Regions from separate parts of the Ferdinandcohnia sp. FSL W7-1320 genome, predicted to be linked through region 1. Evidence: predicted binding sites of a transcription regulator. Region 1 holds the regulator's gene; the other holds the start of a gene.
The links. The regulator LexA, encoded in region 1, represses DNA repair genes until DNA is damaged. The targets are predictions, from matches to a motif close to CGAACATATGTTCG.
Positions count from the first base shown of each region.

Region 2: a site for LexA is predicted at 4,593-4,606, ahead of NST91_RS09655 (Y-family DNA polymerase). Genes of this name have one in related genera too.

Region 1 covers NZ_JBBPAM010000001.1:3,062,347-3,079,037, reverse strand. The annotation lists gene miaA (tRNA (adenosine(37)-N6)-dimethylallyltransferase MiaA) at 103-1,050, shown strand; gene hfq (RNA chaperone Hfq) at 1,144-1,368, shown strand; gene spoVK (stage V sporulation protein K) at 1,770-2,717, shown strand; gene hflX (GTPase HflX) at 2,853-4,094, shown strand; gene NST91_RS15235 (methionine gamma-lyase family protein) at 4,108-5,388, shown strand; gene NST91_RS15230 (MerR family transcriptional regulator) at 5,499-5,900, shown strand; gene glnA (type I glutamate--ammonia ligase) at 5,954-7,288, shown strand; gene lexA (transcriptional repressor LexA) at 7,376-8,002, opposite strand; gene NST91_RS15215 (DUF896 domain-containing protein) at 8,408-8,638, shown strand; gene tkt (transketolase) at 8,750-10,750, shown strand; gene sirA (sporulation inhibitor of replication protein SirA) at 10,896-11,336, shown strand; gene NST91_RS15200 (YneF family protein) at 11,424-11,648, shown strand; gene NST91_RS15195 (VOC family protein) at 11,738-12,127, opposite strand; gene NST91_RS15190 (ABC transporter transmembrane domain-containing protein) at 12,292-14,040, shown strand; gene NST91_RS15185 (ABC transporter ATP-binding protein) at 14,045-15,829, shown strand; gene NST91_RS15180 (Spo0E family sporulation regulatory protein-aspartic acid phosphatase) at 15,841-16,011, opposite strand; gene NST91_RS15175 (cytochrome c biogenesis CcdA family protein) at 16,222-16,691, shown strand, end outside.
Region 2 covers NZ_JBBPAM010000001.1:1,923,045-1,939,735, forward strand. The annotation lists gene proI (pyrroline-5-carboxylate reductase ProI) at 1-5, opposite strand, end outside; gene NST91_RS09635 (MBL fold metallo-hydrolase) at 711-1,676, shown strand; gene NST91_RS09640 (SDR family NAD(P)-dependent oxidoreductase) at 1,945-2,739, shown strand; gene NST91_RS09645 (glutathione S-transferase family protein) at 2,898-3,938, shown strand; gene NST91_RS09650 (GNAT family N-acetyltransferase) at 3,953-4,453, shown strand; gene NST91_RS09655 (Y-family DNA polymerase) at 4,625-5,887, shown strand; gene NST91_RS09660 (YolD-like family protein) at 6,208-6,540, shown strand; partial or broken gene NST91_RS09665 (iron chelate uptake ABC transporter family permease subunit) at 6,787-6,911, opposite strand; gene NST91_RS09670 (GNAT family N-acetyltransferase) at 7,113-7,661, shown strand; gene NST91_RS09675 (dihydroorotate dehydrogenase) at 7,684-9,477, opposite strand; gene NST91_RS09680 (CDGSH iron-sulfur domain-containing protein) at 9,577-9,780, opposite strand; gene NST91_RS09685 (iron-sulfur cluster biosynthesis family protein) at 9,941-10,285, shown strand; gene NST91_RS09690 (DUF2552 family protein) at 10,269-10,511, shown strand; gene NST91_RS09695 (alpha/beta hydrolase) at 10,525-11,433, opposite strand; gene NST91_RS09700 (efflux RND transporter permease subunit) at 11,648-14,707, shown strand; gene NST91_RS09705 (hypothetical protein) at 14,753-14,881, opposite strand; gene NST91_RS09710 (hydroxymethylglutaryl-CoA lyase) at 14,938-15,837, opposite strand; gene NST91_RS09715 (acetyl-CoA C-acetyltransferase) at 16,302-16,691, shown strand, end outside.

The DNA of each region.
Region 1 (16,691 bases):
AAAATTGTTATTTTCTAAGTCAATTTGGTTATAATAATTTAGTATTCGTCTTATTATCTATGTTACGATAATAGTATGAATTGAGGTAAAGGTAGTGATTGATTGGAAGAATTGAAAAAAGAAAAACTTGTCGTTCTAATTGGTCCAACCGCAGTTGGAAAGACGAAACTAAGCATAGAACTTGCCAAAAAGCTTAATGCTGAAATTATAAGTGGAGATTCCATGCAAATTTATAAAGGGATGGACATCGGTACTGCCAAAATCACTAAAGATGAAATGGAAGGGATACCCCACCATCTCATTGATATTAAGGAACCACATGAGAGCTTTTCGGTAGCGGAGTTTCAAGAGGTTGTAAGAAAGTTAATAACGGAAATACATAATCGTGGTAAATTACCGATGATTGTTGGGGGGACAGGGCTTTATATTCAATCTGTAATATATGATTATCAATTTACAGATGATGCCTCAAACCCTGAATATCGGAATATACTTGAAAAAAAAGTTGCTGAAAGGGGAGTTGAACCTCTTTATCAGGAACTAAAAAAAATAGACCCGGAGAGTGCAGAACGGATTCACCCCAACAATGTAAGAAGAGTCATTCGAGCCTTAGAGATTTACAAAACAACTGGGAAAACGATGACCGAATATTTGGAGGGACAGAAGCATGAACTTATCTATGATGTTGCCCTAATTGGATTAACAATGGAACGAGAGAAATTGTATGATCGCATTAACCATAGGGTTGACTTGATGATAGAGTCGGGACTGCTTGAAGAGGTAACAAAATTCCATTCTCAAGGTTTACGAGATTGCCAATCCATCCAAGCAATTGGCTATAAAGAACTTTATAGTTATTTAGATGGGGCATCATCCCTAGACGAAGCAATCCAACAATTAAAACAAAATACACGCAGATATGCAAAGCGACAATTAACATGGTTTCGAAATAAAATCGATGTAAAATGGTTTGATATGTCAGCAAATAATGAGTTTAAAGAAAAATTTAATGAAATTTATAAATATATAGCAGGAAAGCTAGGAATTTAAGAGAATAGATAATATAAGATGTATTCGATTGTTCAAAATTGGGCAATGACAGTTTCGGCATTTTGTGCCGTAGATTCTAGAGGAGGACATTTCATGAAACAAGCAATCAATATCCAAGACCAAATTTTAAACACTCTACGTAAGGATGGGACATTTGTAACAGTATTCTTATTAAATGGATACCAATTACGAGGATTAGTGAAAGGCTTTGATAACTTTACAGTTCTATTAGAAACTGAAGGGAAGCAGCAACTTATTTATAAGCACGCAATTTCTACTTTCGCTCCACAAAAAAACATTAAACTAGAGCTTGAATAAATTACCGAAAAAACAACCTTACTTTGATAAGTAAGGTTGTTTTTTTCATCTTGTCTAATTTTTCTTCAAGATTTGTAAATTGGCTCATATACATATAGTGTTATGGAATATTTTCCGGGAAAGCGCAATCTTTGACAAAAAGCAAGAGTCTTTTGTAATAAAAGTGAGAAAATTGTAGAAATAAAAGGGAAATTTAGTTTGCGATCTAGGTCTAGCTCCAGGCGCCATCGGCTCGAGTCATAAGCCAATCGCTTCTGAAGGTAAAAAGCACCTTCTGTCAGCGCTCGTCTTATGCTTGTCACCGATAGGCGGGCGCCTTGCGCTTTTCTATATTTCCTTGGGCTTTTGTCACGAATTTAACCCAACAACGTATAATGTACTGAAATGAGAGGTGAGAGCTCTTGGATCAACAACCCATTACAATGAAGAACAATGGACAAATAAATGTCGTTCTGAATGGAGAAAAAAAGAAATTAAAAGTACTGCACTCTACTTCTAGAGAAGCTATTTCAACGAAAATCCAAACAAAACATACAGCTCTAAAAGAAATAGAGGAAGAAATGAGCGCTCTTGTAGGTATGGATGAAATGAAGAAAATGGTAAAGGAAATCTATGCTTGGATTTATATTAATAAAAAGCGAGAAGAACAGGGTTTAAAGGTAGGAAAACAAGCATTACACATGATGTTTAAAGGAAACCCTGGAACAGGTAAGACGACTGTTGCACGATTATTAGGGAAATTATTTCTGCAAATGAATGTCCTATCAAAAGGGCATCTCATTGAAGCAGAAAGAGCTGACCTGGTCGGGGAATATATTGGTCATACCGCACAAAAGACACGGGATTTAATTAAAAAGGCTATTGGTGGCATATTATTCATTGATGAGGCGTATTCCCTAGCTAGAGGTGGAGAAAAGGACTTCGGAAAAGAAGCTATAGATACGTTAGTTAAACATATGGAAGATAAGCAGCACGAATTTGTTTTGATTTTAGCGGGATACTCAAAAGAAATGGACCATTTCTTATCTTTAAATCCAGGATTATATTCTCGTTTTCCACTTGTAATTGATTTTCCGGATTATACCGTTGAACAGTTAATGGAAATTTCAGCAAAAATGATGGTGGAACGTGAATATGAATTCAGTCCAGAGGCAGAAAGAAAATTACGTGAGCATTTACTTGCTGTTAAAATGGATTCTTACCCCGGAAAATTTAGTAATGGGCGTTACGTTCGGAATATCATCGAAAAATCAATTCGAAGTCAAGCAATGAGATTATTAATCGACGATACTTACAGTAAACAGGACCTTCAGACAATAAGAACACAGGACTTGATTTTCAAAGAATAAACGTGCCGCCTATTATTAGGCGGTTTATTTTAATTTCAAAATTGGTATAGTTTCATTAAATTTGATATGATAACGTAAGAAAAACACCTTCCATGAAAGTAGGTAAATTGATTGGTAAACGAACAAAAGAAAGATATGGAAAAAGCGATACTTGTAGGCTGTCATATTCAAAATGAAGACGAAAGTCGGTTTGAATATTCGCTCGAAGAATTACAATCATTAACTAAAACAGCCAAGGGCCAAGTGGTAATGACTGTTACGCAGAAGCGTGCAAAAGTCCATCCTGCTACATACATAGGAAAAGGTAAAGTGGAAGAGTTAGTGCATCTTGAAGAAGAACTAGGGCCAGATGTAATCATTTTTAATGATGAGTTATCCCCAAGCCAAGTAAGGAATCTATCTTCTAGTCTTCAAGCTAGGGTGATTGATCGAACCCAGCTGATTCTTGACATCTTTGCTTCTAGAGCAAACTCAAAAGAAGGAAAATTACAGGTAGAATTAGCTCAGCTCCAATATCTATTACCCCGATTAACAGGTAAGGGGATTGAATTATCAAGACTCGGTGGTGGAATTGGGACGAGAGGTCCAGGGGAAACAAAACTAGAGACCGATAGAAGACATATTCATAAGCGGATTGATGATATCAAAAATCAATTATCAGTTATTGTACAGCACAGGGAGCGCTATCGCGAACGAAGAAAGAAAAATAATACATATCAAATCGCATTGGTAGGTTATACAAATGCAGGGAAATCGACATTATTTAATAGACTAACTGAGGCAGATTCATTTGAAGAAAATTTATTATTTGCGACACTTGACCCAATGACTCGTAAAATGATTCTTCCATGTGGATTAACTACACTATTAACTGATACAGTAGGATTTATTCAAGATTTGCCTACTTCGCTAATAGCTGCGTTTCGCTCAACTTTAGAAGAGGTAAAAGAAGCAGATTTAATTGTTCATGTGGTTGATTCTTCAAATCCTGATTATTTTAATCATGAAAAAACAGTATTGAAGCTTTTGGATGAACTAGGTGTTGAATCAATTCCGATTCTGACTATTTATAATAAAAAAGATAAAGTTCACCCTGATTTTGTTCCTTCGTCAACATCTAAATCCATTTTAGTTAGTGCTTTTGATGAAAATGATTTAGTGGTAATTAAGACAAGGGTAGAGGATTCAATGATTGAGGAGATGAAAGAATACAAGGTATCTCTACCTAGCTCGGAAGGTAGATTATTAGCACATTTAAAACAAGAAACGATTTTGAAAGAACTTCGTTACAATGAAGAAGCGGAAAAATACGATTGCACTGGCTTTATTTTTCCAAGTCACTCATTGAATGGTCAACTAGACGATTTTCAATCATAAAGGGGAAAACATCATGTTTACAGAATTAGATTATGGTAAACTAATTTCGGAATTAGTTGAAGAAACCGAACAAGAAATTAAAGAGGTTCATACGAAGATTGATAAAAATATTGATTACAATCAATATCAAGTGTTAAAAAGCTTCCAAGATAATCGAGTAAGTGATTCTCACTTCATTCCCTCAACAGGCTATGGCTATGATGATATTGGAAGAGATACATTGGAAGCGGTGTACGCCCATATTTTTGGGGGTGAAGCAGCACTTGTACGACCGCAAATTATTTCAGGGACTCATGCCATTTCGATTGCATTGTTTGGTGTGTTGCGACCGAATGATGAATTGCTATATATTACAGGAAATCCATATGATACTTTAGAAGAGATTGTAGGGATTAGAGGTACAGGAAATGGATCCTTAAAGGAGTTTCATATTGGATATAATACAGTCGATTTAACACCTGAAGGAAGACCAGACTTTGAAGCAATTAAAAATGCTATTCATGAAAATACAAAAATGATTGGAATTCAGCGTTCAAAAGGATATGCAACAAGACCTTCCTTTACGATTGCAGAAATAAAAGAAATGATCCAGTTCGTCAAAGAAATCAAGTCTGATGTTGTTGTTTTTGTTGATAATTGTTATGGTGAATTCGTTGAATTACAAGAGCCATGTCATGTAGGAGCTGATTTAATTGCCGGTTCGCTTATTAAAAACCCAGGAGGCGGACTTGCAAAAACTGGCGGATATTTAGTGGGAAAAAAAGAACTTGTTGAAGCATGTTCATATCGAATGACATCCCCTGGCATTGGAGCAGAAGCAGGGGCATCACTTTATTCTCTGCAGGAAATGTATCAGGGATTATTCCTTGCACCACATATTGTGGGACAAGCGTTAAAAGGAGCCGTATTTACAGCTGCGATTTTAGAAAAAATCGGTCTGAAAACAGAGCCAAGCTGGGATAGTGAAAGAACAGATTTAATTCAATCTGTTCAATTTGATAACAAAGATATGATGGTTTCCTTCTGTCAAGCAATCCAATATGCTTCTCCTATAAACTCACACGTAACGCCATATCCAAGTTATATGCCGGGGTATGAGGATGACGTGATCATGGCAGCAGGAACGTTTATTCAAGGTGCTAGCATTGAATTAACAGCGGATGGTCCAACACGTCCTCCATATGTTGCATATGTACAAGGTGGACTTACATATTCTCATGTGAAAATTGCCATTTGTCTTGCGCTTAACCAATTGCTTACTAAACAACTAATTTCGATAAAGAATGAGGATTAAACTCCTCTTTTTTTATATGAAATTTCATGTTATGTTTTCTAACATTGTGTTGACAGATAATCTAACATCATATAATATTAACTTATTCATTGCGAAAAGGAGGATCCCATATGAGTGATGAAATTCGGCGTTCCATGCCACTCTTTCCGATTGGAATTGTCATGCAATTAACTGAATTATCTGCAAGGCAAATTCGCTATTATGAGGAAAATGGTTTGATTTCTCCAGCAAGAACTGAAACAAATCGAAGACTATACTCATTTAATGACGTTGATCGATTACTTGAAATAAAAAGCTTGATCGAACAAAAGGTCAATTTGGCAGGAATTAAACAAATATTCGCAGTCCGAAATTCAGGACAAGTTGCGGAAGAAAAGCCTGTTGAGCCTGTGAAACAGGAAATATCTAATTCTGAGCTGAGAAAACTTTTAAGAAATGAATTATTGCAAGCTGGAAGATTTAAAAAGCAGTCAGGTCCGCATCATAATGATATGTCGAGATTTTTTCATTAATAGCATATTGATTACAAAACTATACTTACAACTAGGTTTGGGGAGGAAACACAATGTCCAAATATACGAAAGATGATATTTTTCGTTTAGCAAAAGAAGAGAATGTAAAATTTATTCGTTTACAATTTACAGATATTCTTGGAACAATTAAAAACGTTGAAATTCCCGTAAGTCAATTAGAAAAAGCATTGAGCAATAAAATGATGTTTGATGGCTCTTCAATCGAAGGCTTTGTTCGTATCGAAGAATCAGATATGTACCTATATCCAGATTTAAATACATGGGTAGTTTTCCCGTGGACTGCAGAAAAAGGGAAGGTTGCTCGTTTAATTTGTGATATTCATAATGCGGATGGTACTCCATTCGAAGGGGACCCTCGTAACAACTTAAAGAGAGTCTTGAAAGAAATGGAAGAACTAGGATTTACGGATTTCAATCTTGGCCCTGAACCTGAGTTTTTCTTATTTAAGTTAAATGAAAAAGGTGAACCAACTCTTGAACTTAACGATAATGGTGGTTACTTTGACTTAGCGCCAACAGACCTTGGTGAAAACTGCCGCCGTGATATCGTATTAGAGCTTGAGGAAATGGGATTTGAAATTGAAGCTTCTCACCATGAGGTTGCACCTGGACAACATGAAATTGATTTTAAATACGAGGATGCTTTAACAGCGTGTGATGAAATTCAGACTTTTAAGCTTGTTGTAAAAACAATTGCTCGTAAACATGGTTTACATGCAACCTTTATGCCAAAACCATTGTTTGGAGTAGCGGGTTCAGGAATGCACTGTAACCTATCATTATTCAAAGGCGCGGAAAATGCATTCTTTGATCCTAATGCGGATCTACAATTAAGTGATAATGCTAGACATTTTATTGCAGGTATTTTAAAGCATGCGCCTAATTTTACAGCTGTTACAAATCCAACTGTAAACTCATATAAACGACTAGTACCTGGTTATGAAGCACCTTGCTATGTGGCTTGGTCTGCTCAAAATAGAAGTCCACTTGTTCGTATCCCAGCTTCACGTGGTTTAAGCACACGTGTCGAGGTGCGTTCAGTTGACCCGGCAGCAAACCCTTATATGGCAATGGCTGTACTATTAGCTGCAGGATTAGATGGTATCAAAAACAAATTGACACCACCAGCACCTGTTGACAGAAACATCTATGTGATGAATAAAGAAGAGCGTAATGAAGCGGGCATTGTGGATTTACCACCAACTTTATCTCTTGCATTGGATATGCTTAAGCAGGATGAAGTGTTAATCAAAGCATTAGGCGGACATCTGTTCGAACACTTTATTGAAGCAAAAGAGATCGAATGGGATATGTTCCGTACCCAGGTTCATCCATGGGAGAGAGAGCAATACATGACTATGTATTAATAAATGAACCCTTAACACGTGGATGTGTTAAGGGTTTTTTTGCTAATAAAAAAGGAACATTTCATTTAGAAATGTTCCTTTTTTAGATTAATGAATTGTACGGTATACGCCAATAACTTTTCCTAATATGACTACGTTTTTAAGGATGATCGGTTCGAGCATTGAGTTTTCCGGTTGCAAGCGGATATGATCTTTTTCCTTAAAGAAACGTTTTACAGTCGCTTCATCTTCCTCTGTCATTGCAACAACAATATCCCCATTGTTAGCTGAATGCTGTTGTCTAACAATCACATAGTCTCCGTCAAGAATCCCCGCTTCGATCATACTATCTCCCATTATCTCAAGCATAAAAATTTGGTCATCATGGGCAGCAAAACGATCAGGTAATGGGAAGTACTCTTCAATATTTTCCACAGCTGTAATTGGTTGTCCTGCAGTAACCTTACCTATGACTGGGACATTCACAACGTTTGCAGTTGGAATTGTTTCATTTTCGTCAACTTGTAAAATTTCAATCGCGCGAGGTTTAGTAGGGTCTCTTCGAATCAAGCCTTTGCTTTCTAGTCTGGACAAATGTCCGTGTACTGTTGAACTTGATGCTAAACCAACAGCCTCCCCAATTTCCCTTACGGAAGGTGGGTAGCCCTTTTCTTTAACTTCTTGTTTTATGTAATTCAATATATCCTGCTGTCTTTTAGAAAGCTTCGTTGTCATCTTCGCTCATCCCCTTGCACTTATATTATATATGTATTTAAATCTTCTCTTCGATCTCACTGTTCAGGTGACCTAGTAAATTCGACAAATACCGAATTTCTTAAGTTGAGTATAGCATGTTTTACTAGATTATACAAACATAAGTTCGAATTTTTGTTGACACAAAACAAATGTTCGGTCTATAATAGAAATATAAAATACGAACAAACATTCTATAGGAGTGAAATAAAGATGTTAAGGAAATTACAAGGCGGATTTATCTATTATGTACTATTTGTTTTATTAAGTATGGGAATGGTTATTATTAGTGCAAGCTAAATGCGTAATGTGGATGACTTGTAAAATATCTTTTCATCTAGTACTATGAACTATGATTTAGAAAAGAATAAACAAGGAGTAATAATTATGCTTTCAAAAGATAAAATCAATCGGATCAATGCTCTTGCAAAAAAAGCGAAGACAGTTGGTCTTACGGATAAAGAAAAAGAAGAACAGCAAGAGCTTAGACAAGAGTACCTACGTGTTTTTAGAAGTTCAATGACTAATACATTACATTCTGTAAAAGTTGTTGATCCAGAGGGTAATGATGTAACCCCAGAAAAACTGAAAAATAGTAAGCGGAAAAGATTGCATTAATAAAGAATACATAGATTTCTATGTATTCTTTTTTTTTGTGCATACTATCAATGAAGAACTGCTATGTTTTATGTTAGTTCGTTAGAAACTCTTGAAAGGATGTTTATTTTTATGACACAATCACTAACAGACTTGTCGATAGCGTCAATTCGAACACTTTCTATTGATGCTGTTGAAAAGGCAAATTCAGGACACCCAGGTATGCCAATGGGAGCAGCACCCATGACATATGCTTTATGGACTCGACATATGAAACATAACCCGAAAAACCCACATTGGTTCAACCGTGATCGATTTGTTTTATCTGCGGGACACGGCTCTGCATTATTGTACAGTATGTTACACCTATCTGGTTACGACTTAACAATTGATGACTTAAAGCAGTTTCGCCAATGGGGCAGTAAGACCCCTGGGCATCCTGAGTATGGCCACACGGCAGGTGTCGATGCAACTACTGGCCCACTCGGCCAAGGTATTGCTATGGCTGTTGGAATGGCGATGGCAGAACGCCATTTAGCGGGTGTCTATAATAATGACTCAATTGAAATTGTTAACCATTATACATATGCCATTTGTGGTGATGGTGACCTGATGGAAGGTGTATCAGGTGAGGCTTCATCATTAGCAGGACATCTAAAATTAGGTCGACTAATTGTTTTGTATGATTCTAATGATATTTCCCTTGATGGTGATCTTAATCAAGCGTTTTCAGAATCTATCGAACAAAGGTATAAGTCCTATGGCTGGCAATATCTACGTGTTGAGGATGGGAATGATGTAGAAGCGATTGATAAAGCGATTGAGGAGGCTAAAGGAGATTTAGCACGTCCAGCTCTCATTGAAGTTCGAACGACAATTGGTTATGGTTCTCCAAACCGAGCTGGAAAGTCAAAGGCACACGGTGAACCATTGGGAGCCGATGAATTAAAATTAACGAAGGAAGCGTATAACTGGACGTTTGAAAATGATTTTCACATTCCAAGTGAGGTCTATACTCATTTTGAGGAAACAGTAAAAAGAAATGGTGAACAAAGTGAACAAGAATGGAATCAAATGTTCAGTCGATACAAGGAGACTAACCCAGAACTCGGGAAGCAGTTAGAAATGGCAATAGAGGGTAGACTTCCTGATGGCTGGGAGAACACGCTACCAGTTTATGAGGTGGGTAAGAAGCTAGCAACCCGAGCATCTTCTGGTGAAGCATTAAATGCAATAGCAAAGAGTGTACCGCAATTCTTTGGCGGTTCAGCTGATTTAGCGGGATCAAATAAAACAATGATTAATGGTGCTGCTGACTTTATGCCTAAGGATTACAGTGGTCGGAATATATGGTTTGGAGTACGTGAGTTCGCAATGGGTGCTGCTTTAAATGGGATGGCTCTTCATGGCGGTGTGAAGGTATATGGGGGAACATTCTTTGTATTCTCCGATTACTTACGACCTGCCATTCGATTAGCTGCTTTAATGAAAGTTCCTGTAACCTATGTATTTACTCACGATAGTATCGCGGTTGGAGAAGATGGACCAACACACGAGCCTGTAGAACAATTACCAGCATTACGAGCAATGCCAAATTTGTCTGTCATTCGACCAGCGGATGGAAATGAAACGGCAGCTGCATGGAGAACGGCTATTGAATCGAAAGAAATTCCTACAGCTCTCATTTTAACGAGACAAAACCTGCCAACATTAGAAGGAACAGCCGAGAAAGCTTATGAAGGTGTTCAGAAAGGTGCTTATGTTCTATCACCTGCAAAATCTGGACAGCCAGCAGCTCTTCTATTAGCAACAGGATCGGAGGTTAGTCTAGCAGTTGAGGCACAAAAACAACTCGCTAGTGAAAATATTGAGGTGTCCGTTATAAGTATGCCTTCATGGGACCGTTTCGAGGCACAGTCAAAAGAATACAAAGAGTCGGTTATTCCTCCGAATGTGAAAAAACGTTTAGCGATTGAAATGGCAACACCACTTGGTTGGGAAAGATATACGGGTGATGAGGGAGATATACTTGGTATCCATGAGTTTGGTGCTTCAGCTCCTGGTGAAATCGTACTGAAGGAATATGGTTTCTCAGTTGAAAATGTAGTAAGCCGTGTAAAACAACTGCTTTAATAAAAAATAGGGGTCGATTCGGGCCCCTGTACTACATAAACAAAAGTTTCGACAAAACTAGACGATTCTTACTCCAACGTCAGACAAAAATCACAGACTCTTTCGAATATACTATTCTTAATAGGTAGTATTAGGAGGAAAGAGTATGAGAGAATACCACATTTATTTAATAGAAGAAGAATTTGCAACTCATTACTTTGGACGGGAATCACTAATCTATCATTTATTTTTAGAGCATAACCAAGCTAAATATGAGCGGAAAGAAATACTCAATAAGCAAATTGAATTTATTACAAGGACGATTCCTTCATTACGTATCCACCAAAAAATTGAAGGAAGCCTTGCTCATTATTCTTATTATAGTCGTCAAAGTCATATGCACACTCTCGAATGGAATGAATTTAATAGCTTTGCAAAACTAACGATACATAATGATTACATCCATTTAGAGTCTACAGGAAGCTATGAAGCTGAGACGGCATTTTTTGAAATCCTTCGTAAATATGATCGTTGTTTCCTAGCAATGGATTTTAAAGCAAACAAATATGGGTGGTTAAACCCGATTAAAGAAAGAAAGTTTGTATAAAAGCTAGGAAAACATAAAACAAATATTGTATAATAGCTAATGGTTTAGTACACTGTAATGAGACAACATGAAGGAGGAAGTTTTTTTATGCAAATGTGGTTAGCTATCTTACTAATCGTGGTAGCTTTACTTGGTGGCGTTGCATTAGGATTTTTTATTGCACGTAAATACATGATGAATTACTTGAAGAAAAATCCACCAATCAATGAGCAAATGCTAAAAGTAATGATGATGCAAATGGGTCAAAAACCATCACAAAAGAAGATCAATCAAATGCTAAAAGCAATGAACGGTCAAATGGACAAGCAATAAAAACTTGGACAAATATGCATTCTACTACCATAAAAAGCCATTTCTCAAGTGAGAATTTCACTGGAAAAGTGGCTTTTTTGTATTCGTTCTTATAATTCCATTTGATCTACGTTAAGCTCGATTAAATTTCCATCGGGATCCGCACAAAAGATTTGCGCAAAACCACTGACGCTATCCGGTTTTTCTAGGACGGTCACATTATTGATTGATAACCAATTTAATGTGTCATAGTAGTTTTCAACTCTTAGTGCAAAATGTCCTTCGCGACTACTTATACTTTTATCCTTTCGAATCGTTTGAGATTCCGGTAGGTAAATTAGATGTAACTGCTGGTTTCCAATTTCATACCAGGCACCAGGGAAATCAAAATTAGGACGTTCAATCTCGTTCAAACATAGAATATTGCTGTAAAAGTCTTTTGCCTTTTCAAGATTCGTTACCGTTAAACTCACATGATGAAGCTCCTTGTATTTAATCATGAATATTCACCTCATTTTTTCTCTAAACCCATTATAGTAAAACTTTTAAGGAAATAGAATATTTTACACTTATTTATCACTTAAAGCTTGGAAGCACCTTCCTAGAATTCTAAAAATTTGGTAAACTATTATGGCACTTATTTCGTCTTTCGGAGGATAATAGGATGAAAATCTTTAAAGAATTAATGTGGTTTTTTAAACAGGAAAAAAAGTCTTACATTACTGGTATTATTTTATTAATGATTGTTGCTTTATTGGAACTAGTTCCACCAAAAGTAATTGGGATGACGGTTGATTTTATTGCACAAGGTACACTAACAAAAGAAATCTTATATAAGTGGTTAGCTATTTTGTTAGCAACTGCGTGTACCGTTTATATCGTTCGATTCTTTTGGAGAATTATGATTTTTGGCTCATCTGTCAAATTAGCAAGATTACTTAGGAACCGTTTGTATGAACATTTTACGAAGATGTCGCAAGGATTTTTCCAGAAAAGAAGAATTGGTGACTTGATGGCACATTCCACAAATGATTTGCAAGCGATTCAACAAACAGCGGGATCAGGTGTCCTTACCTTAGTCGACTCGCTAGCAACAGGTGGGTTTGTGTTATTGACGATGGCATTTACAATAAATTGGAAGCTAACTTTAATTTGTCTCATACCATTGCCGTTTATGGCTCTCTCTACGAATTATTATGGAACTCTGTTACATAGACGTTTTCATAAGGCGCAGGAAGCTTTTTCTAGTCTTAATGATAAAGTACAAGAAAGTATTAGTGGAATAAAGGTCATTAAAACATTCGGGCAGGAAGAAGAGGATACAAATGTCTTTCGTAAGCAGTCTGATGATGTTGTTCAAAATAATCTTTCCGTAGCAAAGGTTGATGCCCTTTATGATCCAACGATTTCATTAATTGTAGGCATTTCTTTCTTTCTAGCACTTGTGTTTGGTTCAAGGTATGTGCTATCTGGTGAAATGACACTAGGGGAGTTGGTCACTTTTACAACATACTTAGGACTTTTAATTTGGCCACTACTAGCTTTCGGGTGGCTATTTAATATAGTTGAGCGCGGAAGAGCATCTTATGACCGGGTTTCAAAGCTCTTGGCTGAGCCTATGGAAATAAAAGATTGTGAGAATTCGAGTGAGACGACCCCATCAGGTGATGTCGTATATTCGATTTCAAAATTTGCATATCCTGGAGAACAAAAACAGACACTTAAAGAAATCTATTTTCACTTAAGACAAGGCCAAACACTTGGTATTGTTGGAAAAACGGGTGCAGGAAAAACGACATTGTTGAAACTATTAATTCGTGAAATAGAAGGTTATGAGGGTAACATAATAATAGGCGAAAAAGAGATAAAAGGGTATACGCTAGATGCCTTACGAAAAAGTATTGGGTATGTTCCGCAGGATCATTTTCTTTTCTCGGCAACCGTCGCAGATAATATTGCCTTTGCAAAACCGGATGCCTCAATAAATGAAATTTTCGAAGCAGCAAAGACTGCAAATATCCATGATGATATATTGCAGTTTACTGACGGATATGAAACGGTTGTTGGCGAACGCGGGGTGTCTTTATCAGGAGGACAAAAGCAACGTATTTCAATAGCTAGAGCACTCATAATGAACCCAGAAATACTAATTCTAGATGATTCATTATCTGCAGTTGATGCTAAAACAGAAGAGGAAATTTTGCGTGCTTTACGAGAAAATCGACAAGGAAAAACAACCATAATCACATCTCATCGTTTAAGTGCGATTCAGCACGCCAACCAAATTCTTGTCATAGAGAATGGCAGGATAGCTCAGCATGGTACACATGATGAGCTTATGGAGGATGAAGGATGGTATCGTGATATGTATCATCGTCAGCAGCTTGAATCTCTTGTTGAGCATGGAGGGTAGAAATATGAACAAAATGACAAAAAAAGACCAAAGGGCTGCTTTAATAAGACTGCTTTCTTATACGAAAACGCATACACGGGAGTTTATAATTGCATTCTTGTTGCTATTACTTGCAACGATTGCGGACATTGTTGGTCCGATATTAATAAAAATTTTCATAGATGATTATTTAACACCAAGACATTTACCTATTCAACCTTTAATCTTTTTGGGAGCGATTTACCTTTTAATTCATTTTACAAAGGTCATACTTCAATATTTTCAATTGGTAAAATTTCAAGAGATCGCATTGAAAATTATTCGCGAAATGAGAATTGAGGTATTTTCAAAGGTCCACAAACTTGGATTAAAGTATTTTGATAAAACACCAGGTGGCAGTATTGTTTCTAGGGTTACGAATGATACAGAGGCAATCAAGGATATGTTTGTAGAGGTTGTTGCGACTTTTGTACAAAACGGTGTCTTTTTAATTGGAATTTTTATTGCAATGTTTTATCTTAATGTCCAACTTGCTCTAGTTTGCTTATTATTAATTCCAATTCTGTTTATATTAATGCAAACTTATCGCAAATTCAGTTCTAAATACTACCACGATATGCGAGAACGACTTAGTCAGTTAAATGCAAAGCTTAATGAATCACTCCAAGGTATGGCTATTATTCAGGTGTTCCGACAAGAGAAAAGACTACGACAGGAGTTTGCTGAAATCAATGATGCGCATTATCAAGCGGGAATAAAAAATATTAAGCTAGATGGTTTGTTACTGAGACCGGCAGTTGATTTCATTTATATCGTGACAATAATTATGGTGCTTAGCTTTTTCGGTATTTCATCTCTTGAGAGTCCGATTGAAATTGGTGTACTTTATGCATTTGTAAATTATCTTGAACGATTTTTTGAACCAGTAAATAATATGATGATGCGTTTATCTTTGCTGCAACAAGCAGTTGTTGCATCTGGCCGAGTATTTGAACTTCTCGATCATGATGAGCTTGCACCACAAACAATTGGTAACGACAATCCATCAGTCCAAAAAGGAGAAATTGAATTTAAAAATGTTAGCTTTTCTTATGATGGAAAACGAGATGTATTAAAAAATATCTCTTTTACAGCAAAACAAGGCGAAACTGTTGCTCTTGTTGGTCATACTGGTAGTGGGAAGAGTTCGATTATTAATTTATTAATGAGGTTTTATGATATTGAACGTGGAGAGATATTAATCGATGGACATTCTATTATCTCTTATGAGAATAATGAACTTCGTCAAAAAATGGGCTTAGTGCTTCAAGATCCATTTTTATTTGTCGGAACCATTAAAGACAATCTTCGTTTACATAATCCGGATATTACCGATCACGACATCGAAGAAGCAGCAAAATTTGTTCAAGCGGATAGTTTTATAAAAAAACTAGAAGGTGGATATGATTTTCAGGTAGTAGAGCGAGGGTCAACATTTTCAAGTGGTCAAAGGCAGCTTCTAGCGTTTGCAAGGACCATTGTAACGAATCCTAAAATATTGGTATTGGATGAAGCGACTGCAAACATCGATACAGAAACTGAGGAAGAGATTCAAAAGGCACTCGAAAAAATGAGGAGGGGTAGAACGACAATCGCAATTGCTCATCGATTGTCAACAATTCAAGACGCGAATCTAATCTTGGTATTACATCAAGGGGAAATTATAGAAAGGGGAACGCACAAAGAATTGCTAGCCCAAAAGGGGTTATATTATAAAATGTATTTACTCCAGAATGGCAGTGTGGATCATGTCGAAAATGCTGTTATGTAAAAAGCCTTTCATTAGTTTGAAAGGCTTTTTTCCGATTTACCCGTATTATATTGATTTAATAGATTGTCTAAATCTTGACTTACTTTAATGGTAGGTGTTGCTGTAAAACCGTGTTTCAAGACAATTTCAACCAGCTCAGTTCTTTTTTGTTCAATTTTAAGTAGAAGTTGTTCTTTAGACACAGGAATAACCCTCTCATTTGTTAGTAGGCTCCGTCATGGACGAGTTTTTTATAGTATAACATATAATGGTAAATCAATGGTAAATAACTTATTTGGAAATATATTCAACATTAGAATAGTGCTATGACACAAAACGTTCATATTAAAAATTATGATTACTGGAGTATTTTTGCTAGAATGATATTGATGAACGAATTAGGAGTTGTTAAAATGGCAGATGTTAATGCATTTCTTGCTTTTGGTGCAGGATTTTTATCCTTTATTTCACCATGTTGTTTACCGTTATATCCAGCATTTTTATCCTATATAACGGGTGCATCAGTAAGTGAATTGAAATCTGATAATGCAATGTTGCAAAGACGGAGTATTTTACATACCATTTTCTTTTTAATTGGATTCTCGATTATTTTCGTTATGCTTGGTTTTGGGACATCTTATGTAGGACAAATCTTCAGTGACTATAAGGACTTAATTCGTCAAATTGGTGCAATTCTCATTATATTCTTTGGTCTTGTTGTGCTTGGGATCATACGGCCTGGATTCTTAATGAAAGACCGCAAAATTGAGTTTAAGAATCGACCTGCGGGTTATGTTGGATCGATTTTTATCGGAATGGCATTTGCAGCGGGTTGGACACCATGTATGGGCCCTATTTTAATGTCGGTTATTGCACTTGCAGG
Region 2 (16,691 bases), 1.1 Mb from region 1:
TCCATAACTATCCCTCCGTAATTAATAACGTGCATTGAAAAATAAAAGCTATTTTTCTGCTTATAGATCTAGGGTGATTTCCACTCCTGGTACTAGCTTGGCTCGCTATTCCCGCAGGACGTTGAATTGCTTCCTCGAAACTACATCGCACGAAGAAAATGCAAGCATTTTCGAGGATCTCGTACCATCCATCCACTGAAGTCACTGGATGTATAATAATATTCGGATCTAAGAGCAATAAAAAAGTTTACGAATAAAGCCAAATAAAAAGACCTACTCCATCCTTGTCAAAGGACGGAATAGGTCTGCTATCCGCGGTACCACCTTACTTAACATCTTGAAAAACTAATTTTTTCGATGTTCCACTCGAACCCGTATCGTGGGGGAGACGGTTAGGTTTTCCTAACAGCTCATAGGTAGGTTCAATCAAGAAGTGGGCTATGAGATCTTTCAGCCGGTGGATCTCATTCTCTTATTGCCATTACATGATTTACTAGTCCTAATCATTGCTTTACGAAATTTATATTAATGGTCATTATGAACTGATTTTATCTGGATGTCAATACCTTCTTTTTGTAAAACGAGCCTAATTTCGGTTACATAATAGAGAAGTTATTCGAATATAATGACAAAATCAGATGAAAAAGGTAAACTAAAACTGGATAAATGTAACGATTTTATTGATATAGCACAAAGGAGATTTCTTATCTATGAATAAACTTAAAACGACCAAGGATGTTTTTAAAATAACCCTGCCAACACCTTTTGCTGTCGGAGATGTAAATGTGTATGTTGTGAAGGGAGAAGCTTTAACATTAATAGATGCTGGTGCAAAAACGGAGGAAGCGTGGCAATCTTTTATTGAGCAGTTTGCTCAGTTAGGCTATACACCATCAGATATTGACCAAATTGTGATTACTCATCATCACCCGGACCATGTAGGGCTTCTCGATTATTTTAATAAAGATATCCCGATTATTGGTCACCCCAAAAATCAGCCATGGATTAGTCAGGATAAGCAATTCTTTGTAGAGAATGAACCGTTTTATAAAGAGTTATTCCTTCAATTAGGTCTTGATCCCGCATTTATCAACTTAATCGATATGGATGAAGAACTTGCATATTCTTGTTGTAGATCTCTTACAAAAACGATAGAAGAAGGAGATCTCATCGAAGGTATGACAGGCTTTAAAGTGTTAGAAACGCCAGGACACGCACAAAGCCATATTGTTTTGTACCGCGAAGAGGATGGAATGCTTATTGCAGGAGATACTCTCTTAGCTAAAATCTCACCAAATCCCTTGCTTGAGCCACCACAATTTGGTGAAACAGCTAGACCGAGACCATTAATCCAGTACAATAATTCTTTACGGAAACTTCTATCACTTGACATGTCTAAGGTTGTAACGGGGCATGGAGCTGATATTATGAACCCTCATGAGCTTATTCAAGAGAGATTTGTCTCACAAAAAGAACGTGCATATCACGTTCTACAAATGATTAAGGAAAAGCCAATGACTGCCTTTGAGGTGTGTACTAAGTTATTCCCAAAAGTATATTTAAAGCAACCTCTCTTTACGGTATCTGAAACAGTTGGACAGCTTGACTTCCTTGAAGAAATTGGTGAAATTACGATAGAAGTCGTGAACGGACAACATATATATCACGCCAATTAACTTTATTCAATAGGATTCCTCAACATGGTTAGTTAAATACTTGTATTAGTATATTATATAAGTAGGTAGTTCTTAATCCTGATTGAATAATGTTAAGCCTCCAGCGGGTGTCCCGATTTTTTAAATGAAATTATACGATCCGTAAGATCAAAGACTATGAACGCCACATCCTGTGGCAACGTCTTTATGACCCACTTCCTGTGGGCCTAAAAATCTGGCGCAAATACGCCGAGGCACATTTGATTAATTTTGAGGTGAAAAAGGCCGAATGAATTCTAGACTTAAAGGAAAGAAAATTGTGATTACTGGGGCTTCGAGCGGGATTGGCGAAAAAATTGCCTACCTTGTTGCAGAGCAAGGCGCATATCCAATCCTTTTAGCCCGGAGCTATGATCAGTTAGAAAAAATAGCTCAAAACATTAAAGAAAAATACCATATCGACTGCTTATTTTATAAGCTAGATGTTCGTGATACAGAAAATGTAAAAGATGTCTTTGAGGACATATTACGCAATGTAGATACGATTGATGTGCTTGTTAATAATGCTGGCTTTGGTGTGTTTGCCAATGTTGTGGATGCACAAATAGAGCAGATGAAAGCAATGTTTGAGGTTAATGTATTTGGACTCATTTCATGTACAAAGATGGTTTTACCCACAATGATCCAGCAAAGCTCAGGCCATATTATTAATATCGCATCACAGGCCGGGAAAATTGCGACACCAAAATCAAGTGTTTATTCGGCTACAAAACATGCGGTACTTGGGTTTACGAATAGCCTTCGGATGGAGCTTTCAAGTACAAATATCCATGTAACAGCTGTAAATCCAGGTCCGATTCGGACGCGTTTTTTTGACATTGCCGATGAGTCTGGTACATATGCGAAAAGTGTAAATCGGTTTATGCTTGATCCCGATTTCGTCGCTTCTAAAATTGTAAATGCCATGCTGACTCCCAAACGGGAAATTAATCTGCCAGGCTGGATGAATGCGGGAAGTGTATTTTATACCTTGTTTCCTCGACTCGTTGAAAAAGTAGGCGGCAAAGCGTTTTTTAAAAAATAAGTATCATTCATACTCCTTTTATTAGGGGTATTTTTTTGCTTTCACACTTAAAAGTTAATTGAATCTTATTCCTTGACGTATAATTTAGATAATGAGTAAATTACATTAAACACATTGAGTTACTATGTTTTAATATATGTCTTAGGGGAGAGGATTACATGTCACAAAATGAACAGACATTTAGCTGTGCGATTCCTGTTGAATCGAATAATGACACATCAATAAAACCAGTAGAAATAAACGCCGATGGTTCTTTCAATCGTCAAACGAATCGCTTTATTACACCTTTCGGAAATCAGCTTGGTGAATTACCCGTCGAGTCTGGCCGCTACCGCTTACTTTGGTCAGCAGCATGTCCATGGGCACATCGTTCTGTGATTGTGCGTAAAATTCTTGGATTAGAAAACGCGATTAGCTTAGGGAAAGTAAGTCCAATGAGACCAAGAATTGAGCGTGTAGATTGGGAATTTTCCTTAGATGACAATGGAGTTGATCCTGTTCTTAGTGTTCAGTATGTGAGTGAGGTCTATAAGAATGCGGACCCTGATTATACAGGTAGACCGACTGTACCAGTCATGGTTGATCTTGAAACCAAACAGGCTGTGAATAATGATTATTTTAAGCTTACCAACTATTTTGAAACGGTTTGGTCTCCTTTCCACAAGGAAAATGCTCCAGATTTATTTCCAAGTGCATTGCGTGAAGAAATCGATGCATTGAACGATGTCATTTTTCATGATGTAAATAATGGCGTGTACCAATGTGGATTCGCCCATTCTCAGGAGGCTTATGAGCAAGCCTATGATCAATTATTTGCTAGATTAGATGAGTTAGAGGAGCGTTTGTCCAAGCATCGTTTCTTATTTGGGGATTTTATCACGGATTCGGATGTCCGTTTATACACCACTTTGGTTCGCTTTGATGCTGCTTATTATTCAGCTTTTCGTACAAACCGTAATTTAATTCGTGAGTTTCCTAATCTATGGGGCTATGCCCGCGATTTGTTCCAGACACCTGGTTTCGGTGAAACAACCGATTTTGATGCAATTAAGCGTCATTACCACCTGTCCATCACCATTGACCCTACAAAAGGAGAAGTCAATATTCTTCCTAAAGGACCAGACGAATCGGTATGGTTTTCCGAACATAACCGTGAAGAATTGAGCAATAAAAAAGAAAAGTTTTTAATAAAAAGGTAGGTGAAATGCCAAACATGAAAATTCGTGATGCTAAACAGGATGAATTAGATTTCATTCGAGAGCAACGAGTTGCTGCTTATCTTGAGCATTCAAAGGCAATTCCAGCTCCTCATTGGCAAGCTCTTAAGCAGGCAATTTCGTCTGAGGCTGACCGCCTTCACGGTTCTGAGCTTATTGTATGTGAGCTTAATGAAAAAATTGTTGGCAGTGTAGTCTTGTTTCCTGCTAAAACAGACGCATATGAAGGTCAGCTGGAGAAGTTGGATTATCCTGAAATTCGAATGCTAGCGGTAAATCCTGAGGCTCGCGGAAAGGGTGTAGCTTCAGCTTTGATTAATGAATGTATAAATCGTTCCAAAGCAAAAAAACACCAGCATATCGGATTACATACCGGTGAATTCATGAAACATGCGATTCAGCTATATACAAAGCACGGCTTCGAGCGATTGCCACAATATGATTTCGAGCCTGCAAATGATGGGATTATCGTCAAAGCGTTTCGATTGACCTTATAAGATAAAAAACCAATTCGCTTTTCTAAGCGTGTTGGTTTTTTTTATGTTCCTTCTGTATTCGATTTAAACACCGTTGGGATTCTTCTTGAAATTTCCATTGAAATCGAACGTATATTCTCCTATTATTAAGAATACAATACGAACATATATTCTTTTTGGAGATGATGTTAAATGGTGGATTACAGCCAGTTGCCCGTTCAAAAGATTTTGTGCGTGGATATAAAAAGCTTCTATGCAAGCTGTGCTGCCGTTTTATTAGGTCTTGATCCGCTCGAATGTTATTTAGCGGTTGTTGGAGATACGGAACGCCAGGGAAGTATTGTGCTTGCGGCTTCACCAAAGCTAAAGAAGGAATTTGGGATAAAAACAGGATCAAGACTTTTTGAAATCCCTAAGGATCCACGAATTAAAATTGTAAATCCAAAAATGGCCATCTATTTACGAATTTCAACGGAAATTACGAGACTTTTTAACCGGTATGTACCTAAAAATGCAATCCACGTGTATAGCGTAGATGAAAGCTTTATCAAGGTTGATGGGACTGAAAAATTATGGGGAGACGCAACAACGATTGCGCGTAAAATTAAGCAGGAAATCGAGGCCGAATATGGGCTTGCTTGTGCCATTGGTATTGGTCCCAATATGCTGATGTCAAAGCTCTGCCTAGATTTAGAGGCGAAGAAGAAGGGGATTGCAGAATGGACCTATGATGATATCCCAGAAAAGCTATGGACAGTCTCACCGCTAAGAGAAATGTGGGGGATTGGGAGTAGAGTTGAGCGAACTTTGAATGGGATGGGGATTACGACGGTTGGGCAGCTTGCCCATTATCCGCTTGAACTACTTGAGAAAAAATTCGGAGTCATGGGAAATCAGCTCTATTACCATGCTTGGGGTGTGGATTTATCAGAAATTGGTGCACCAATTATACAGGGACAGATCAGTTTTGGGAAAAGCCAAATTCTTATGCGTGATTATCCAGATCCGGAAGAAGTCAAACATGTCATTCTTGAAATGTGCGAAGAGGTAGCGAGGCGTGCTCGAAGACATAAAAAAGCAGGAAGAACGATTAGCCTCGGTATTCATTATAGCCGTGATGAGTTTGGCGGAGGATTTTATCGTTCCAAAACCATTGATACTCCGACAAATATCACAATGGAGATGTACCGCGTATGTCTTGAGTTATTTGAGAAATTTTATGCACAGAAGACAGTCCGTAAAATTTCAATTGCACTTTCTAATATTGAAGATGACACACAAATGCAATTGGATTTGTTTTATCTCAACCGAGTTAAGCAGCATAAGCTTGGCTATGTGATGGATGGTATTCGTGGGAAATACGGTTCCGATGCAATCCTGCGTGCAGTATCCTACACAAATGCCGGAACATCAAGACACCGCAGTAAGCTTGTCGGTGGACATAAGGCGGAATAGAAACCAAAAGCGCAAGCACCGGAAAGAGGAACATCGACTAAAAACCGTCATGTCCTGTGGCAAACGTTGATGTCAGCACATCCTCGAAAATACTGAGTATTTTCTTCGTGCGATGATTATGCTACCGAAGCCTTCCTTGTCCTGTGCAAGTCCGACAAGCGCTCCGAACCCCGACGAGGAGGCTCAAAAATAAGCAAAGCTTATTTTTTGCGAGGGTTATGCTCACGTAGCATTCCTTAGTGTTGCTGCCGCAGGAGGGCTTGAAGCGACCTCGAGGGGCTAGGTGCTGGAGCTAGACGTAAGAAAGAAGGTGATTAGCAATGATACGGGATCGTGGATCTATAAAATGGACAGCAATGATGCTGCCGGAGCATGTAAAAATACTTAGAGATTGGACGGAAGAAGACACGTATGAGCAAAAGCCAGAACTTGATGAACAGCAAATTGAAGAGATGAATGGCATTCTTTGTGAGGCAATGGAGGAGGGGAGAGAACTAGTGATTACGCATTATGAAGCGAAACACCACAAACTCCTTCTCGGTACTATCCATCATTATGATGCTCTACAAAATAAACTGCATGTCGTCGATAAATTTGGGGAAGTTCACTATATCCCAGCAAACATGTTAGTCGATTTGCGTTTTTCCGGTTAATTTTATAGGCTCTTTTCTATAAGATTGTTGCTTTTTGATATAAAATTGTAAACTTAGTTGATTGGAGCGTAAGGTGGCGACTCCAGCGGGAAAAGCGTGAGACTTGAGACCCCGCAGGAGCAGCAGCGACGAGGAGGCTCAAGCTACGCCCGCGGAAAGCGTCCACCTGAAGCGGAAGTCAACGTTATAAAAAACAACAAAGTTTGCGAAAACAGCCATTTTATAAAAAAAGGCGTGATTTAAAAATCACGCTTTCTTCAGCAAAAGATAAATAAAATAAGGTGCTCCTGTAAGAGCAGTCATCATTCCAGCAGCAATAACTTCTGGTTTCACAATATTGTGAAGGTTGTATAGGCAAACAATAATAGCCACCACCAATCAGCAGAACCAGTCTGTCCCCCATATGTTCCCTGGTTTCATCCCATAATGAAATGTTTAATCAGAGAAATCGGAAATTAATAAGTAAAATGTTAAAATAGGTCTTTTCCACACATTCGTCTGTTAATTGAAGGAATTTATTGAGAAGGAGTAGAAGAATAATAGGATACAAGAATGGAGGGTGAGACAGGGGTATGTTTGAATACAAAATTGACGAGGAATTATCTTTAAAATTGACAGAGTTAAGTGATGCTGAGCGAATTTTTGAATTAACAGATCAGTCCAGAGCCTACCTACGAGAATGGCTGCCATGGCTTGAGATGACAACGAAGGTAGAGGACACAAAAGCATATATCGAATCATGTAGGAAAAGCTATGCAGAAAATAAAGGACTACATACCGTTATCGTTTATAAAAATGAAATCGTTGGGGTAGCAAGCTTCAACGAAATCGACTGGACCAATAAAATAGCCGCTATCGGCTACTGGCTTGGTCAGCAATACCAAGGAAATGGAATAATGACAAGGGTAGCAAAAGCATTGACAGGTTACGCACTGGACCACTTAAAACTAAATCGAGTTGAGATCCGTGCAGCGGTTGAAAATCATAAAAGTAGGTCGATTCCGGAAAGACTAGGCTTTGTGAATGAAGGCAAAATAAGACAAAGTGAGTGGCTTTATGACCACTATGTAGACCATGTTGTATATGGCATGATTGCAAAAGACTGGAATTCAGAAAAATAGATAGGAGCCTCTGAGGCTCCTTTTACATATCCTTCCCCATATGAAAAAATCGGTACGTCATTATAAGTCCAATGAAGAACAAACAAATAGCAAAATAAGCAGGAAGCAGATGGATAAAGGTTGTATATCCAATCGCAAAATGTATCCAAATCCCCGCGAAAAAGGCAGGAAGTCCACCAATGAGTAAGGTCCACCAAACCCATTTATTCCCTTGCTGAAATCCCCAAAGGGAAATCGTTAGGACTAACAATCCAACACTGAGGAGTGCACTCCCAAACCCCGCACGATCATGAGCAATTACTGATATCAATTTATCATTAAACAAATCAAGCATCTCGGGGGGCATACAAAGATATAAAATGTCAGTTGCTACAAACACCTTAGTTATTCCAATAATAGAGATCACGATACCGCCTAACACGAATGAAAAACCAAGAATGACAAAGGCAAATTGTCCTATTATACCATGTTTCCAAACGCGGTGATTACGGGTGTTAAGCGATGTTGGGGTCCCTTTAAGGGATCTTGTTTTCATAAAACCTATTAGATAAATGGGAAGTAAAATAAGCCAAAATATCAAATGTAACCAATCAAAATAGCCATATCCGATAAAAAGGAAAATGCCTAAAAACCCCAGAATGGCTGCTAAATCGATGGCCTGCTTCGCCCAAAGAATTTGGTTGCGTATTCCAAAACGTGCCAATGCCATATAGACGATACCACCAGAAACCATCGTCCCAGCGAGTGTCATCCGGTCATGTGCCATAAAATAAAGAATCCGATCATTAAACAAGAGAATCTCTTCCCTTGGCATCCCAAGAAACAGCTCGTCATAAGGGAGAATAATGGTTGTCAAACTGAAAATAACAGCGATTATTCCACCAATAAGAATAGACAATCCAAATAGCCAATACCAAATCCATGCTGGGTGAACGGGAGGCTTAGGCTGAAGATTGTGTGTAAGAGCTTCATTAATTCGCTTTGTCAGGCCAGGTCCAGAGAAGACATAGCCTTCTGAAAGCAGAACTAGATCTGCACCAGCTTCGAAAAGTGCAAGTGCATCGGCAGGTTCATCGATGCCGCCAACTGTAATGACAGGTAAGGAGAAACCAAGTTGCCTTAAAAAATAAATTGAATCTAGTAATTCACTTCTATATTTTTCATACGGTATTTTCGGTGATTCATCTACTACTATTCCAGAAAAATAGGTCTGAACATGATTGAAATCCAAGTCTCTCATTTTATCAGCTGGTACAGACAGATAAACAGGGCGATCTGTTGAAAAAATAAGTTCCGGTGAAGAAGTGACAAACGCAGCAACATAGGGCTCTAATCTCATTATTAAATAATGTAGTTCTTCACCCGTTCCATCCAATCTTGCTAAAACGGGTTGTATTGGTTTCCACTTTTTTAGCTTTTGAACTGTTTTTTCAATTCCGATAGATTCATAATTAAATGGAAAATCAATTTGTTGTTTTTGCCAATCGACGATTGGTAGAGTAGGATCCGTTGTGGGCTCTTTCGTTACTGGACCAATTTCAATCAAGCCAAATCCAAGATTTGAAAAAGCTCTAGACCCAGTTAATAGCGGGTCGAGTTTTCCAGAAAGGCCAATCGGATTTGGATAGCTCACACCTTGTATATCTTTTTTTACTAGTTCAGAAGATTCCTCTCTGCCAAGAAAATGAATGAACCGATGTCCTCCTGGAATGGAGGCAACCAGATTCATACCTCTGTGGATAAATTCACGAGATTGATAGGGAGAAATTCGAGTTAAAATAGGTTTAAATAGTGTATGATACGACCAATCAGGCATGTTTCGTCCTCCATGATAGGCTTTTACCCGTATTGTATCATAATTAGAATAGTTAAAAACGAAAAAACCGAATGCATAGTGCACTCGGTCTAATAAGGATTATTCTTTTGGTGCGCGTACGACAGATTCGAAATTCCCCTTATGCGAACCGTCACAAAAAGGTTTATTTTTAGACAAACCGCATCTGCATAATGAGAAGGTTTGTTTTGTTGGGAACTTATTTCCTTCCTTATCCACTAAATCAACGTCACCTGTGATCCTTAATGAACCATTATCATTTACCTTAATCGTAACCTTTGACATCTCTTGAATACCTCCTTAATCTAATTGTATTACTATTGATAGTAGTTCAACATTTACCAAAACTCAAATTGTTGGTGAAGTGTCGAGTTATTGTAATGATATGTAGTTGGAAACAAGATATGTTAGAATAGTCATAAATTGAAAGAAAGAGGAGAACGAAATGAATATAACATTTTCAGAACGTGCCATTGAAAAACTAAACTCCCAAATAAATAATAAAGATAAAAGGTTAAAATTAAAATATGAGACAGAAGGCTGTGGCTGTGTGATGAGCGGAGTTACCGCATTATGGCTAGTAGACACTGGGGACGAAGATGATCTAGTTCTTGAAACAAATTATCAACCATTATTCGTCGAAAAATCTAAAATGGTATTCTTAGATGAGAATATGACTATTGATTTTATTGAAGCAGCAAATTGTTTTATGTTAAAAAGTCCAAATGAGATTCTGAATCCGCGTTTACGGTTAGTAGAAATGAGTGGTGTACATGAGTTCCAAGCTTAAAACGATACGAAATATTGCAGAAGAAAAAACATGGGTCTCTTTTTTACATGATAATCACCCGTATAGTCTCTTGCACTGGTCGATTGCAGGAGTGAATCATGATCAAAAGGATGTTTGGCTGCTTCAGGATGAAGTAACCTTTGAGGTTCAGGAATTTGATACGATTGAACTTGCCTTAACCTGGATTGGTGAGAACTTGAAAGAAATAACAGATATATTAGGTTAGGGGACTGAAAACATCAGTCCCTTACATAGTTGGCAAAAAAATCATCAATTACTTTTTCATAGGCCTCTTTGTTATCAGCAAAAGAGTATGCATGCTTTCCTCTTTCGGCAATTAACATTTGCTTGGGTCCTTCTTTCATTTTATAAAGCTCCATTGTCATTTCGGGTAAAATATAATCATCCTTAGCACTGTGGATAAATAATACCGGATTTTTAATATTTTGTATCACGGACACGGGGGAAACATCTTTGATGCTATATCCATCCCGTAGCTTTAAAAATATATTGGCAAAGGGAAGAACAAGTGGAGCTGGAATTTTATAATCAACTTTTAAAAGATACTTCAATTGTGCTTCAAAGTCGGAAAACGGGCAGTCCACAATATAGAAATCTGCTCCATCCTCAATCATCCCAGCGTAAAGGAGAGTTGTCACAGCCCCCATAGATTCCCCGTGAATACCAATGGTACTATTTTCCCCATATTTTTCTTTAACCCAAGTAACTACCGATTCTAGATCGAATTTTTCATAGTGACCATAGCTCGTTGTTTTTCCACCAGTTTCTCCATGGCGTCGATGATCGTATAAAAGGACATTCCAATCACGTTTCAAGAAAAGCTTCATGTATTTTATTGAATTTAATTTGTTTTGAGTTACACCGTGAGAGATAATAATAAATCTGTTTTTTTCCGTTCCTTTAACAAACCAGCCTTTAATCGGGTATCCGAATTTTGATTGGATGGTAATGTCCTCCTTTTGAATAGACTGGACTTCATCCAAAGTTAAACGGCCTTCCCTCGTCTCACGTTCAAGAATTTCGTCATCAGTTTTCTTCTTCATAAACATCACAATGTTTGTAAAAATCATTCCAATTGTGGCCATGTAGCCGATGAGAATACCGAGTAATATAACTATTTTTTTCATTCTTTTCATGAAAAAACGCTCCTTCTAAAAATCCGATTAAATATGTAAGCTCTCTTTATTATATCCTTTTTCTACTGATTCTCCATAATTTTCCTAAGTCTTAAGTCTTACATCAAGATAAATCTCCGGATCATTATGCCATTTTCCTTATGACGATATGATTAATTTATACAAAAATACTAAATTTTACCTATTAGGAAAGAGGAGATGGACTTTGAAGCTATTTAAATTTATTGTACAACGGAAAATTCTGATTTCATTAATGATTTTTCTAGTAACTGTAGTTGGCAGCTATTCACTATTAAAAGTAGACAAAGAGCTAATGCCTCCCGTAAAGCTAGATGGAGCCTTTGTTGAAATTTACGCAGGTGAAATGGCAGCAATTGAAGTGGAAAGAACCATAACAAACCCTATTGAACAAAAGATCTTAGCAATAGAAGGAGTGGAGGATGTTCAGTCAACAACAAATATCGGTAGGACTACTCTAAATCTAAGCTTTGAAGCAGGGCGTGGCGAAGAAATCTATAAAGAGGTAGAATCAGCCATTGCATCTGCTAGGTCAGAGTATCCCAGCATTACCGATGTTACATCGGGTCAGTATGGCGGGAGTCAAAGCTATGAATTTTTTATGGATGTTTCGGGTGGAAACATGGAAGAAATGTCTGCATTTGCAAAAGACAATTTAGCGCCTAGATTAGAAGCCTTGCCTGAGGTGAGAGACGTTTTACTTACTGGGATAGAAGAGCAAGAGGTTGCAATTAAAATTGACCGTGGAAAATTACATGAGCATCATCTTGATGTAAACCAGATAATCACGGCAGTTCAACAGTCTAACAGTGAAGCAACTTTAGGAGAATTACAAAATGACAAGGATTCACCTTCCCTAAGATGGAGTTCTAAGGTGGAAAATATTAAGGATATTGAAAATATTTCGATTCCAATCCAAAATGGTTTTATTCAGCTAAAGGATGTTGCAAACATAACAATTCAATCACTCGAAAATAATTCGTATGTATGGAAAAACGGTTCTCAAGATTTCCTTCTTGTACAAATCGGACGCGTTTCCAATGTCACACAAATCGAGATGGCCAAAGCAATACGTGCGGAAGTAAAGAAAATTCAAAACGAAAATCTTGTTAAGGATTTTGAATTAAATGAAGTTGTGGCCCAAGCGGATTATGTCAGTGATTCAATAGATGGAGTGAAGGATAATATTTTAATTGGTGGAATCATTGCCATTGTCATTTTATTACTTTTCCTACGTAATATTAGGGCAACCTTTATTATCGGTTTAACGATCCCTTCTTCTGTGCTTTTAACCTTTACAGCGATGTGGCTGTTTGATTATAGCTTTAATATGCTTACACTACTTGGACTTGGACTAGGAATAGGGATGATGGTGGATTCCTCTATTGTAATCCTAGAAGCTATTTATAAGAAGAAGGAACTTGGCTTGGGTAGGTTTGAAGCGGTTATTGAGGGGACTAGGGAGGTAGCCTCGGCGGTAATTGCATCTATGCTGACAACCATCGTGGTTTTCCTGCCAATTGGTTTAATCGGTGGGGAGATGGGGGAGTTTGTCATTATGCTGTCAGCTGTAGTGGCAATAACCTTAATAAGTTCTGTAGTGATATCATTTACATTGATTCCGTCTCTATCTGAAACATTTTTAAAGCTTAGAAGACCAACAAAATTGAAAAAAGACTCAATTATGATGAGGGGCTATCGTAACGTTGTGTCTTGGGTGATTAGAAAGAAAAGAAATAGCTTTGCAGTAATCACACTGTTTCTCTTGATGCTAATCGGTTCCCTATTTCTTGTAACGAAAATACCGATGACAATTATGCCTGATATGTTGAACCGTTATTCAGAGCTTGCTGTAGACTTGGAACCAGGTTTATCTTTGGAAGAAAAACAAAGTGTAGTTAGTGAAATAAATCAAAGACTGCAGAAAGTGGAAGACGTAGAAACGAATTATGTAATGGATAATGGATCCATGCTATACACCATTATTAATATGACAAAGGGAAACCAAATAAAGGTTGAGCAAAAGGAAGTAAATGAAAATATTCTTGAGGCGTTACGAGATATGCAGGAAGATCATCCAATTTTGGGAGTTCAAAGTGCGATGGCAGGCGGTGGAGGGTTTCCTGTTCAAATAAATATTAAAGGTGATAGTTTTGAGCAACTTCAAACAATTTCAAACAAATTCATTGATGAGCTTCAGAAAGTAGATGGGGTTTCGGCAATTACAAATTCAATTGAAAGAACCTCTGAAGAGCAAATGATAGTGGTAAAAGAAAAAGAAATTGAGAAGGCAGGCTTATTTCCTTCACAAATTAAACAATTTATTGAAGAATCCTTTATTCAAATGCCGGTCGGCACGTTGCAAAACCAGGATGAAACAATGCCTTTAACTCTTAGCTGGGAAAAAACACCTGCTACAAAAGCGGATTTACTGGATATGAAAATGTCTATTAATGGGGGGGAAGAACCACTTTCTTCATATATAAAGCTTACAAGTGTTCAAACACCAAATGAGATTATTCATTCAGATGGGGAAAGACTTGTTACGATTTCAGCAGATATTAAGAACCGTGATCTCGGGGCTGTGAATCGGGATATTCAAAAAATAATTGAAAGTTTTGAAACACCTACTGGGTATACGCTTACCGCTGGTGGTGATTTAGAGCAACAGCAAGAATTAATGACGGATATGATTTTTGTATTTGCGATTTCCATCTTTCTCGTTTATTTGGTGATGGCCGTTCAATTTAACCACTTTGGGCATCCATTGCTTGTAATGTCCGTTATTCCGATTACAATCATTGGTGTGATTTTAGGATTGTTTATAACAAAAATGGAATTAAACCTTATCTCGGGAATGGGGATTATTATGCTAATTGGTATTGTTTTGAATAATGCCATATTGCTCATCGATAGAACAAATCAACTGCGAAAGGAAGGCAATACGATTCAAGAAGCTCTTATAGGAGCCGGCAATGATCGGATTCGACCGATTTTTATGACAACCTTGACAACAGTTGGTGGTATGCTTCCACTTGCCCTTGAATCCGGAGCCTCTGGGAATTATCAGGCTCCAATGGCAACCGTCATAATCTCAGGACTTTCATTTGCAACTCTAATTACATTGTTTTTAATTCCTGCTGTTTACCGATTGTTTTCATTTTCAAAGTCAACGGAAACTCGTAAAGAAAGAAGTGAAGTACGATCGAAAGCTAAGGTAAAGGCAGAAATAGTACCTAAAATCTAAAAAAAAACCCTGGTCAGTGCATTTAAACTAGACCAGGGGATTTTGCTATTGCTCTGAATTTTGGCGGTTTGTGGGGTGAATGGCTTTTTCCATTTCCTCAGCAGCCATTGTATTGTTTGTCGTATCAGCATTTGGTTTACCTTTTTGAGAACGACCTTTTTCTCGTTTTGCCAATCATAAACACTCCATTCCTGAAATTTCATCAATAGGTTGTGGAGTTTTCAAACAAATTATTCCTGGTTAGCAGACTGTAACCTGTAATACTTGCTTTCGATAGGACGGGTCAGATAGGGTTTAATGACATCAACAGCCTCTACAAGTTTTGAAAGTTCAAGGCCTGTTTGTATCCCCATCTCTTCAAGCATATACACAACATCTTCAGTGGCAACATTGCCAGTCGCCCCGGGTGCAAACGGGCACCCACCTAATCCACCAGCTGATGTGTCAAAACGATTAACTCCTGCTTGGAGAGCAGCTATCACATTTGCAAGTGCCATCCCGCGAGTATCATGGAAGTGAGCAGTCATTAGTATATTTGATAGCTCTTTTTTTAGCTTTGAAAAAAGAGAAAAAACATCTTTTGGAGTTGCTTTTCCTATCGTGTCGGCAACACTTAATTCATCAACACCATATTGGACAAAGGTAGAGCATAGCTTTAAAACAGCTTCTTCATCCACTTTTCCTTCATATGGACAATAAAAGGCGGTCGAGATACAGGCACGAACAAAATAACCTTTTGATTTTAATTCCTTAATAACAGGTTTTAGTTCCTCCATACTCTCAGTTGTTGTTTTATTAATATTTTTCTTATTAAAGCTTTCACTAACACCAACAAAAACAGCAACGGCTTTACACTTTGTATCGTAAAGTCTTTCAATACCTTTGCGATTTGGTGCGAGAACAATATTTCGAGTACTGTCTAAGCATGATGTAATAATTTCTTTTGCGTCCTTCATTTGTGGCACCCATTTTGGTGAGACAAATGAGGTAAGCTCCATTTCTTGTAGGCCTGCAAGTTTTAGTTTGTGAATAAAATCAATTTTTACTTCGGTTGGTATTAAGCTTTTTTCGTTTTGCAATCCATCTCTTGGTCCTACTTCAATAATCGTGACTTGCTCAGGTAATTGCATATACAACCCTCCAGCAAAATGCCTTATTCTAAGAGGATGTTCAAAAAGTCGGCCGAAAATGACACATCGAATTTCTGGGTGCATCGCTCCTGTAACATCATGAATAACTAGGTTATGCGCTTGCATCTACAAGTTTAATCTCGAAGTCAATTCCTCAGCGCAAGGCTGTAATGATGTTAAGTCAAGCAGTTGCCTCGCTCCGGTACTCAAAGCTGCGCCGCCTTGAACTTTCGACGCACAGGACGTGCTAGTGTCGACAATGCCACAGGACGTGGCGTTTTTGTCGACGCGGTCCTTTTCAACCTCCTTTTTGAACACGATCTATTACTCTTATTCTATTAGAGGCATTTCGTGGAAAGCAAGAATTATAGGAAATTAGACAAAATAAGAGGTATTTCGAAAAAAATCAAGAAATATATATGGTAATGAATACATAAAACGTAATAGTAAAGGGAGATGTTGATATGAATAATGAAGTTTTAATTGTAAGCGCTGTCAGAACGGCGATTGGTAGTTTTGGAGGGAGTTTGCAATCTGTTTCAGCCCCAGATCTGGGTGCTGTCGTGATTAAAGGAGCATTGGAAAAGGCAGGTGTTGATTTAAAGCTTGTAGATGAAGTCATTATGGGGAATGTTCTGCAAGCTGGAGTAGGACAAAATCCAGCAAGGCAGGCTGCGATAAAAGCAGGGTTACTACAGGAAACACCGGCAATGACAATTAACAAGGTATGTGGTTCTGGATTAAAAGCTGTGCACATAGCGACACAGGCAATCATTGCGGGTGATGCGGATGTGATAGTGGCTGGCGGGATGGAGAATATGAGCCAGGCTCCTTATCTTTTAAAGGGAGCACGA